Regions from separate parts of the Xanthomonas euroxanthea genome, predicted to be linked through region 1. Evidence: predicted binding sites of a transcription regulator. Region 1 holds the regulator's gene; the other holds the start of a gene.

What was found. The regulator FliA, encoded in region 1, starts transcription of late flagellar genes. The targets are predictions, from matches to a motif close to TAAAGTTTNNCNNNCNNNGGCCGATAA.
Region 2: H7A86_RS06605 (methyl-accepting chemotaxis protein) is a predicted target of FliA. The motif match lies at 2,584-2,610, and genes of this name have one in related genera.

What each region holds. Positions count from the first base shown of each region.
Region 1 is NZ_LR861803.1:2,368,797-2,373,211, forward strand. It holds gene H7A86_RS10040 (chemotaxis protein CheA) at 1-413, opposite strand, end outside; gene H7A86_RS10045 (protein phosphatase CheZ) at 416-1,042, opposite strand; gene cheY (chemotaxis response regulator CheY) at 1,042-1,434, opposite strand; gene H7A86_RS10055 (RNA polymerase sigma factor FliA) at 1,470-2,237, opposite strand; gene H7A86_RS10060 (MinD/ParA family protein) at 2,234-3,118, opposite strand; gene flhF (flagellar biosynthesis GTPase FlhF) at 3,105-4,415, opposite strand, start outside.
Region 2 is NZ_LR861803.1:1,533,816-1,538,230, reverse strand. It holds gene H7A86_RS20940 (sensor histidine kinase) at 1-260, opposite strand, end outside; gene H7A86_RS06615 (GAF domain-containing protein) at 677-1,633, shown strand; gene H7A86_RS21165 (hypothetical protein) at 1,849-2,382, opposite strand; gene H7A86_RS06605 (methyl-accepting chemotaxis protein) at 2,681-4,415, shown strand, end outside.

The sequences.
Region 1 (4,415 bases):
GCGGCCTTGGGCGCGGCCTTGACCGCCGGCGGGCCGCTCTTGGCATCGAACTGCGCAATCAGCGAGGCCGGTGCATGCGGCACGGCTTCGCCCGAGCCCATTGCATCCAGCATGGCCTGCAGGTAATCCAGCGACTGCTGCGCGGCATCGAAGTGATGCGCCTGCAACACCGCCTGGCCGGAGCGCGCCATGCCCAGGGTTTCCTCGGCGGCGTGGCAGAGCTCGACCATCGGCTTGATCGCCAGAAAGCCGGCGCCGCCCTTGAGCGTGTGGAAGCCGCGGAACACCGCGTTCAGCTGGTCGGCTTCGTCAGGTGCCTGTTCCAGCGACACCAGCTGTTCGCCGAGGCGGTCCAGGATTTCCTGGGCCTCGACGATGAAATCGGCAGCAATATCGTCTGGAACAGCACTCATGGTTACAACCCCAATCCGGACAGCAGGTCATCGGCGTCGTCCTGCGACACCGCGTGACGGTCCAGGCCCTTGACTGCAGGACCGGCAAGACCGCCGTCGTCTTTCTTCGGCTCTGGATTCTTCGGCGGCAGGCCGAGCGCACCGAAGCCCTCGTGCACGCGCCGGACGATGCCGGCCACGCGACGGATGATCTGCCCGCTCAGGTCCTGGTAGCTCTGCGCCAGCGACAGCTCGGTCAGGTTGTGGCGCATCTTGTCCATCAGCGCGCCCTGGTCCTGATTGAGCCCACCGTCGCGTAGCTGGTTGGCCAGCTCACGGCATTCCTCGACCAGATCCAGCGTGCGATGGCTGGCCTTCTCGGTCATCTCCACCACGTGGTCCAGGCGCGAACACGCATCGTCCAGCTCGCCGGCTTCCTCGGGCACGGTGGGCAACTCGCCCAGCGCCTGGCCGAGTTCGCGCGCAAGCCGGCTCAGGCCCTGCATCATCGGGCGCGTGCGCAGGGCGGCGAGGTGGTCGACCTCGCGCTTCCACGCAGCTTCGTCACCGCTTTCCAGTGCATCGAGCGCGCCCTGCAGGCGGTCGATCAACGCGGCGCGTTCGGCATTGGTGTCCACGGTGGCGTTCATCAGGCGGTCGCCGCCAGACGTTCGAACACCTTGCCCAGCTTCTCTTCCAGCGTCTGCGCGGTGAACGGCTTGATGATGTAGCCGTTCACGCCGCACTGGGCCGCTTCGATGATCTGCTCGCGCTTGGCTTCGGCGGTCACCATCATCACCGGCAGGTGCTTGAGCTTGGCGTCGGCGCGGATGTTGCGCAGCAGGTCGATGCCGGTCATGCCGGGCATGTTCCAGTCGGTGACCACGAAATCGAACGGGCCAGCCCGCAACGCCGCCAATGCGCTGTTGCCGTCTTCGGCCTCTGCGGTATTGGTGAAGCCAAGATCGCCCAACAGATTCTTGACGATGCGCCGCATCGTCGAGAAGTCGTCCACGATCAAAATCCGCATGTTCTTGTTCACATCAAGCTCCTAACACTAAAAAATACGCGAAAAAATCATTCGTCAATTTCGACACCGGCATCGGCCAGTTCGAAGACCTTGAGGCGGCCGCGCAGACGCACCACCGCCTGGCCATGGATCTGGCACACGCGCGATTCGCTGACACCGAGCACGGCGCCGATTTCTTTCAGGTTCAATTCCTGTTCGTAGTACAGCGACAGCACCAGCTGCTCGCGCTCGGGCAACTGGCCGATGGCCTTGCCCAGCTCGCGGCCGAACTCGCCGCGCTCCATCATCTGCTGCGGATTGGGGCCACCCTTGGCGGTGGTGTCCAGCTCGCCGTGATCCTCGATCCGCGACTCCAGGCTCAGCACCTGGCCGCGGGCGGCATCTTCCATCAGACGCAGGTAGTCCGGCAGCGGCATCTCCATCGCGGCGGCCACTTCGGTGGCGGCGGCTGCGCGGCCGGTGTGCTGCTCAATCTTGCGCACGGCCGCGGCGGCATCGCGTGCGCGTCGGTGCACCGAGCGCGGCACCCAGTCGCCACGGCGGATCTCGTCGATCATCGAGCCGCGGATGCGGATCGAGGCATAGGTCTCGAACGAGGCGCCCTGCTCGGAATCGTAACTGCGCGAGGCTTCGATCAGGCCGATCATGCCGGCCTGGATCAGGTCGTCCACTTCCACGCTCGCCGGCAGGCGCGCGGCCAGATGGTGGGCGATGCGGCGCACCAGGTCGGCGTGCTGGGTGACGATGTCATTGGCGTTGTTGCGCTGCACGGCACGGTACTGCGCGGTGGCCGTGGTTGCGGTAGCGGTGCTCATGCGGCCACTCCCCGTTGGATGATGCGTTCGACGAAGAATTCGACGTTGCCGCGGGACACGGTCGGGGCCTGCCAGCGCGAGGTACGGCGAGCGATTTCTGCAATGGCCTGCGCCGACGGACTGGCGGGGTAGGCCTTGATGACCGGTTGCTGGCGCTGTACCGACAGGCGCAACCAGTCGTCCTGCGGCACGTGGCCGAGGTAGTTCAGCGACACGTCGCCGAGGAATTTTTCGCAGACCCGCGACAGCTTGTCGTACAGCAGGCGGCCTTCGTTGGGGTCGCGCACCATGTTGGCGATGATCTGCAGGCGGTCCACGCCGCGTTCGCGCGAGAGCACCTTGATCAGCGCGTAGGCGTCGGTGATCGAGGCCGGCTCGTCGCAGACCACCACCACGGTGTCCTGGGCGGCCTGGCAGAAGGTCAGCACGCTGTCGGTGATGCCGGCGGCGGTGTCGATGACCATCACGTCCAGGTCGCGTTCCAGTTCGGAGAACACGTTGACCAGGCCGATGTGCTGGGCCGGGGCCAGTTCGGCCATGTGGCGGCGACCGGAGGCGGCCGGGACCACCAGCACGCCGCCGGGACCTTCGATGATCACCTCGTCCAGCGTGCAGCGGCCGGCGATCAGGTCGGCCAGGGTGTACTTGGGCGACAGGCCCAGCACCACGTCCAGGTTGGCCAGGCCCAGGTCGGCGTCCAGCAGCAGGGTGCGCTTGCCCATGTCGGCCAGCGCCACGGCCAGGTTGGCGGAGATGTTGGTTTTGCCCACGCCGCCCTTGCCACCGGTCACGGCAATGGTGCGCACCGGGCCCAAAGGCTCGGGACGGGTCGCCGACAGGGGGAAGGCGTTGGTCAGCTTGGCGTATTCACGCGACTGCATGGTTGTGCTCCGGAGTACAGGGCTTATCGGCAGCGCGCCGCAAATCTTCAAGGCGAAGAACGAGACTGGCGGCATTGGCGCGGTGCAGGTCGTCGGGGACCCGCTGTCCGTCAGTCACCCAGGTGATGGGCATTTGGTGATCGACGACGACCGACAGCGCACTACCGAAGCGGCCGGTCTCGTCAAGTTTGGTCAGCACCACGCCCTGGGGCTTGGCGTGGGCGAAGCGGCGCACGACCTCGTCGAGGTCGGAAAAGTGCGCGTTGGCAGGCAGCACCAGCAGCGAGGTGACCTGGTGCGCGGCGCGCAGCCAGTTCAGCTGGGCGGCCAGGGCGCGGTCGCGCTGGCCCATGCCGGCGGTGTCGATCAGCACCAGCTTGTAGTCGCGCAGGCGCTCGAGCAGTTCCAGCAGGCTCTCGGCGCTGTCGGCCTCGTGCACGGCGATGCCGAGCTGACGGCCGTAGCTGTGCAGCTGCTCGCGGCCGCCGACGCGCTGGGTGTCGGTGGTGACCAGGGCCACGTCGCGCGGGGCGTGCTGGGCGGCGAAGCGCTGCGCCAGCTTGGCGATGGTGGTGGTCTTGCCGGCACCGGTCGGGCCGACCAGGGCGATCACGCCGCCGCGTTCCAGCGGGTCGACCGGGGCCACCGGCAGGCGCTTGGACAGCAGGCCCAGCATCAGCCCGCGGCCGCGGTGCAATTCGGTATCGGCCGGGATCTGCAGCGCCACATCGCGGATCAGGCCGGCGTCGAAGCCATAGTCGTCCATCAGCTCCAGGGCCTGCGCACGCACCGGTGAGCCGCGCAGGCGCTCGTCGGTGAGGCGGTTCATCTCGCGCTCGATCATCTGCCGCATCAGCGCCAGCTCGCCGCGCAACTGCTTGAGTTCTTCGTCGTTCTGCGGCGCCGGGACGGCGGCGGCCGGCACCGCGGCCAGCGCCGGCGGGGCGGCCACCAGCGGCGGCAACGCGGCCGGCGGCAGGATCTGCGGCAGCGCGTCCAGGTCGAAGTCGGCGTCGTCGGCCAGCGCGTCTTCGTCCTGGTCGTAGCCGGCCTGCACAGGGGCGGCGGCGGCGGCCATGATCGGCGTCGGCGCCTGCACCGGGGCGGCCTGCACGGCGGCGCGCTGCACCGGGGCGGTGGTCAGGAAGTCGGCGAACAGTTGTTCCGGCACCGCCGACAACGCGTGTTCCTGGCGCGGTGCGGCGGACACCGCAACGGCGCGGGCCAGGGCCTGGGCGGCGGGCGAGGGGACGGCGGCGGTACGGACCGGTGCGGCGACCGGGGCCTGACGCGGCAC
Region 2 (4,415 bases), 830 kb from region 1:
TGGCCAAGCAGCCAACCCAGCACCGTCAACACCGGTATGGCCACCAGGCCGGTCAAGGCGATCAATGCCAGATGACGCGCGCTTCGCCCTGTTCCAATGATCCATCGTCTGGACAGCCAGAGAAGCGTCGGCGTGAGCGCTGCCCAAGGCACGTAGCTTCCCACCAGAAACAGGAAGGCACCGAGCAGGCCCAGAGCACCGCGCGGCTTGTCGGCCAGCGATGTCAGGGCCACCGCGGGAGCGTAGGCCAGGGCGAGCACGAGCCATGGCACGGCGATGCCCGCCCAGTGGAGGCCTACCGGAACCAAGGGACGCTTGGGAATCGAAGAAGTGTGTGTCCGCATGGACGGTCATGCTCGGGACAGCGCAGATTACCCCACATCACCGATATCCACGACATGGCGCACCTGGCGCCTTCGCCTGCCCGGCGCCTCTACCGTCGGCGTCGATGTTCCCTGCCACGCCTCGCTTGCGCCTATGCGGCAGCGGCCTGGCTCGCCCGCTCGCCTCCGCGGTTCACGGTTTCGTGGGGACAGCGGTCCTGCCGAATGTCGACTTCAGGCCAACCTACGCCTGCCCTGTGGCGGCCTTCCGCCGTTCAGAAAATGGCGCGAGGTCTCGCTATAGGGAGATCCTTTACTGCCGATATCAGATGCATCCCAAACGCTGCCGCTCCATGTCGACCGAACTCAGAACCCAAGTCCCCTTCTCCGGCATGGCAGACACCGCGAGCGAGCTGCTTGAGCGGCTTGCCGAGCTGACGCCGCTGAAAACCTGGGTGCTTGCCGAGGTCAAAAACGATCATTGGATCATCCGTGGCTGCACCGACGCCTCCTTCGGGTTGAAGGTCGACCAGTCCTTGAGCTGGCCCGAGTCGGTGTGCCGCAGCATGATCGTCATGGGCGGCCCCCAGTTCGCCCCAGACCTGCAGAAAGTCGAACACCTGGCCCAATCCGCCGTGGCGACACGGCTGGGTATCGCAAGCTACCTGGGCGTGCCGATTCGAATCCCTGGCAAGGTCGAGGGGATGCTCTGCGGGCTGGACAACCGGGTCGTCGACGACAAACTCGAGCACCTCCTGCCGCTGGTTGAAACCTTTGGACGGGTCCTGGCCGGATCGTGGGCCCAGCACCTGGCCGAGGTGCAACGGCTGCCGGCTGATCCGCAGGCCATGGAAAATGCACAAACGTTGGCCGGCCTCTACGATCTCGGGACGTTCCGTGATGTCCTGCAGGCAGCGGCGGATCATCGCCATCGCAACGAGCAAGGCGGCGTATTGCGCTTTGACGTGGACGCCAACAGCTCGGTAGGCGGCGTCGGGCCAGAGCAGAACGTAGCAAAGGCCATTGCCCTGCTGAAGCAGGCCACCCGCCCCCAGGACAGCCTGGCGCAGCTGGCGCGCGGAGAGTTCGCCCTGTTCCTGCCTGGCAGCAGCGAAGCCGGGTTGGTGTCGGTCGCCCGGCGTATCCAGTCGTCCTTGAACGCAGAGGGGCTCAGCGCGCGATGGGGAGCCAGCTGGTTCAAGGAAATGCAGCAGCTCGACAATATCGATCAGCTCATCAAGGTGGGTCCCCTGCCAAGCGCGAATCCGGCTGGAAGCAATGCGCATCCGATCCCGTCGGCCGCCCAATAGGACCGGGCCAAGCCTTACAGGCCGCGGGCACGGAGCGTTGGCAGCGGCACCGCCATCGGCGGGTCAGGAAAATACTTACAGTCACGTTCGTCTATTGCCGATAGTGGATTGCGCTGTTTTCTTCAATGATGGCGTGTCACCCGGCGAGCATCGACAGCCAATCGTCTGACACTGATGTTGGACGAAGGTAGGTGCCTGCCCATCAAGGAGGATTGCTATTGGGCGTCACCGCAATTCGGCACGTGGGCGATTATCTGCTCACTGCCCACAGCGTTCCGTGCGATGGAAAGTTCCTGCCGGAGCTTCTGATTTCCAGGCCCGGCGGCATCACCTTGCACCGCTGCCAACCTGGAAGCATCGCCTTTGCCGATCAACGCGCCGCGTATGACTACGCCAAACGCTGGATGGCGACCTGCCAGGTGTCGAGCACGGGCTCGGTCAGCGCAGCCTAGCAACGAGCAGGCCTGCGACTGCGTCCTCGCCTGCGGGACGCAGCGCTCGATGCGATCGTTCCATGCCGCCAACTGTTCGAGCGTGTAAACCTCGACCGGCTTCGCCGCTGCCGACAAGGCTTTGCGTTGGGCAACCGTCGCCATCAGGGATGACGACAGGCGGTCCTGGCAGCCAGTCAGCGATGCGGGGGCCGGATGCGAGGCGCGCACCGCCTCGAGCACCGCGCCTTGAGCCGCTCTTGCCGCCTGCAGGTCACTCAGTGCATCCGCCACTGCTGCCATCCATTGCGCGTTCACTGCTCCACCTCTTCCACAGTGCCTAGTCGGAAGTGGATAGCCCTGCCATCGGTGTTATCGCGCATCAGCCATCGACAACTGCCGAACCCTCAACTGCATTGCCTTCCCACGCGCGCAACCGCTCCGCCTGACATGCGTCAGGCGTACCCCGGCAGCGCGGACGTTTTCTGAAGGGTTAGATTATCGTTTAGTGACAGATATTCCAGTTTTTGAGCAGAGCGCCGTTATTGGGAAACCGATGCCAGGCTCGCTAACCGCGTGAGCATCGATGCCTCTACTGATCTCTTCTGGGACGTCCATGATCGCTTTTCTCCAACGCTTCAACGTCGGCCACCGCCTGGCCGTTGCATTTGGAATCTTGATTCTCCTCTCAGGCCTGCTCGTGGCCACCGGCCTGGGCACCATGGCGAACGCGCGAGCGCAGCTGGACTTCATCGTCCTCGACCGCACCGCCAAGATCCAGGTCGGCAACGGCATGCTGGATGCCAACTCCTCGCTGCTGATCGCATTGGGCACGTATGCCATGGCGACAAGCGAAGAGCTCAACACCGAAGCACTCAACACGATCAACGCGCAACGCCAGCGCTACCAGGAGCTGCGCACCAAGCTGGACGCGCTGTCCAGCTCGGAGGAAGGGCGGAAGATTCGTGCCGAGATGGACGAGCGTCGGGCAGCGTCCATGAAGTTCAACGACGAAGTCATCGCGCTGGCAGCCAGGAACGAGAACGCGCAGGCCCAGGACATCCTCAGCGAGCAAGGGCGGCCCGCTACCCTCGCCTGGCAGGACAAGATCCGCGAACTGGTCACCCGCCAGGAAGGACAGAGCAGGCAGGCCTACGCAGAAGCAGTCAAATCGATGGACCGGGGCAAGCTCCTGCTCATCCTTGGCGGTGCCGCGGTCGTGCTGGTCAGCAGCCTGCTGGCGTGGCTCATCACCCGAAGCCTGACCCAGCCGCTGGCACGCGCCACGAAAGCGGCTGAAGCCATTGCCAATGGTCAGCTCGGCAACGACGTGCACACGCAGGCCAAGGACGAAACCGGCCGGCTGTTACGCGCCATGCAAGGCATGCAAACGCAGCTCCAGGCCCTGTTGACCGCGCAGGGCGACATGGCAAAGCGCCACGATGAAGGCCAGACCAGCTTTCGCATGGATGCCCAGGCCTTCCCGGGTGACTACGGCCGCATGGCCGAGGACACCAATGCCCTGGTGGCCTCGCACCTGGCCGTGCAGTCGAACCTTGCACGGATCATGGGGCATTACGCCATCGGCGACCTGAGCGAGAGCATGGAGCGCTTGCCCGGTGAGAAAGCCGTGCTGACGCAGACCATGGACGAGGTCAAGGCGAACCTGTCTGCCATGAACATCGAGATCAAGCAGCTGGCGCAGTCCGCGGCCAACGGTGACTTCACCGCGCGCGGCGATGCCGATCGCTTCCAATATGATTTCCGCGTCATGGTGGAGAGCTTGAACCTGCTCATGGCCACCGCGGACGGCAACCTGCAATCGCTGTCGTCGCTGCTGCAATCCATCGCTGCAGGCGACCTCACCGCGCGCATGACGGGCGAGTTCAAGGGGGTCTTCGCGCAGATGCGCGACGACGCCAACGCCACCGCCGCGCAGCTTGCAGAGATCGTCGGACGCATCCAGCAATCGGCGGTGTCGATCAACTCGGCGGCCAGCGAGATTGCTGCCGGCAACCAGGACCTGTCGCAGCGCACCGAACAACAGGCGGCCAACCTGGAAGAAACCGCCGCCTCGATGGAAGAACTCACCTCCACCGTTCGCCAGAATGCGGAGCACGCACGCCAGGCCAACCAGTTGGCCATCGGTGCCGCAGGCGTCGCCTCACAGGGCGGGGAAATCGTCAGCAAGGTGGTGGGGACCATGGCCGGCATCGAGGCCTCGTCCAAGAAAATTGCCGACATCATCTCCGTGATTGACGGCATCTCGTTCCAGACCAATATCCTGGCCTTGAATGCTGCCGTGGAAGCGGCGCGGGCTGGTGAGCAAGGCCGTGGGTTTGCGGTGGTCG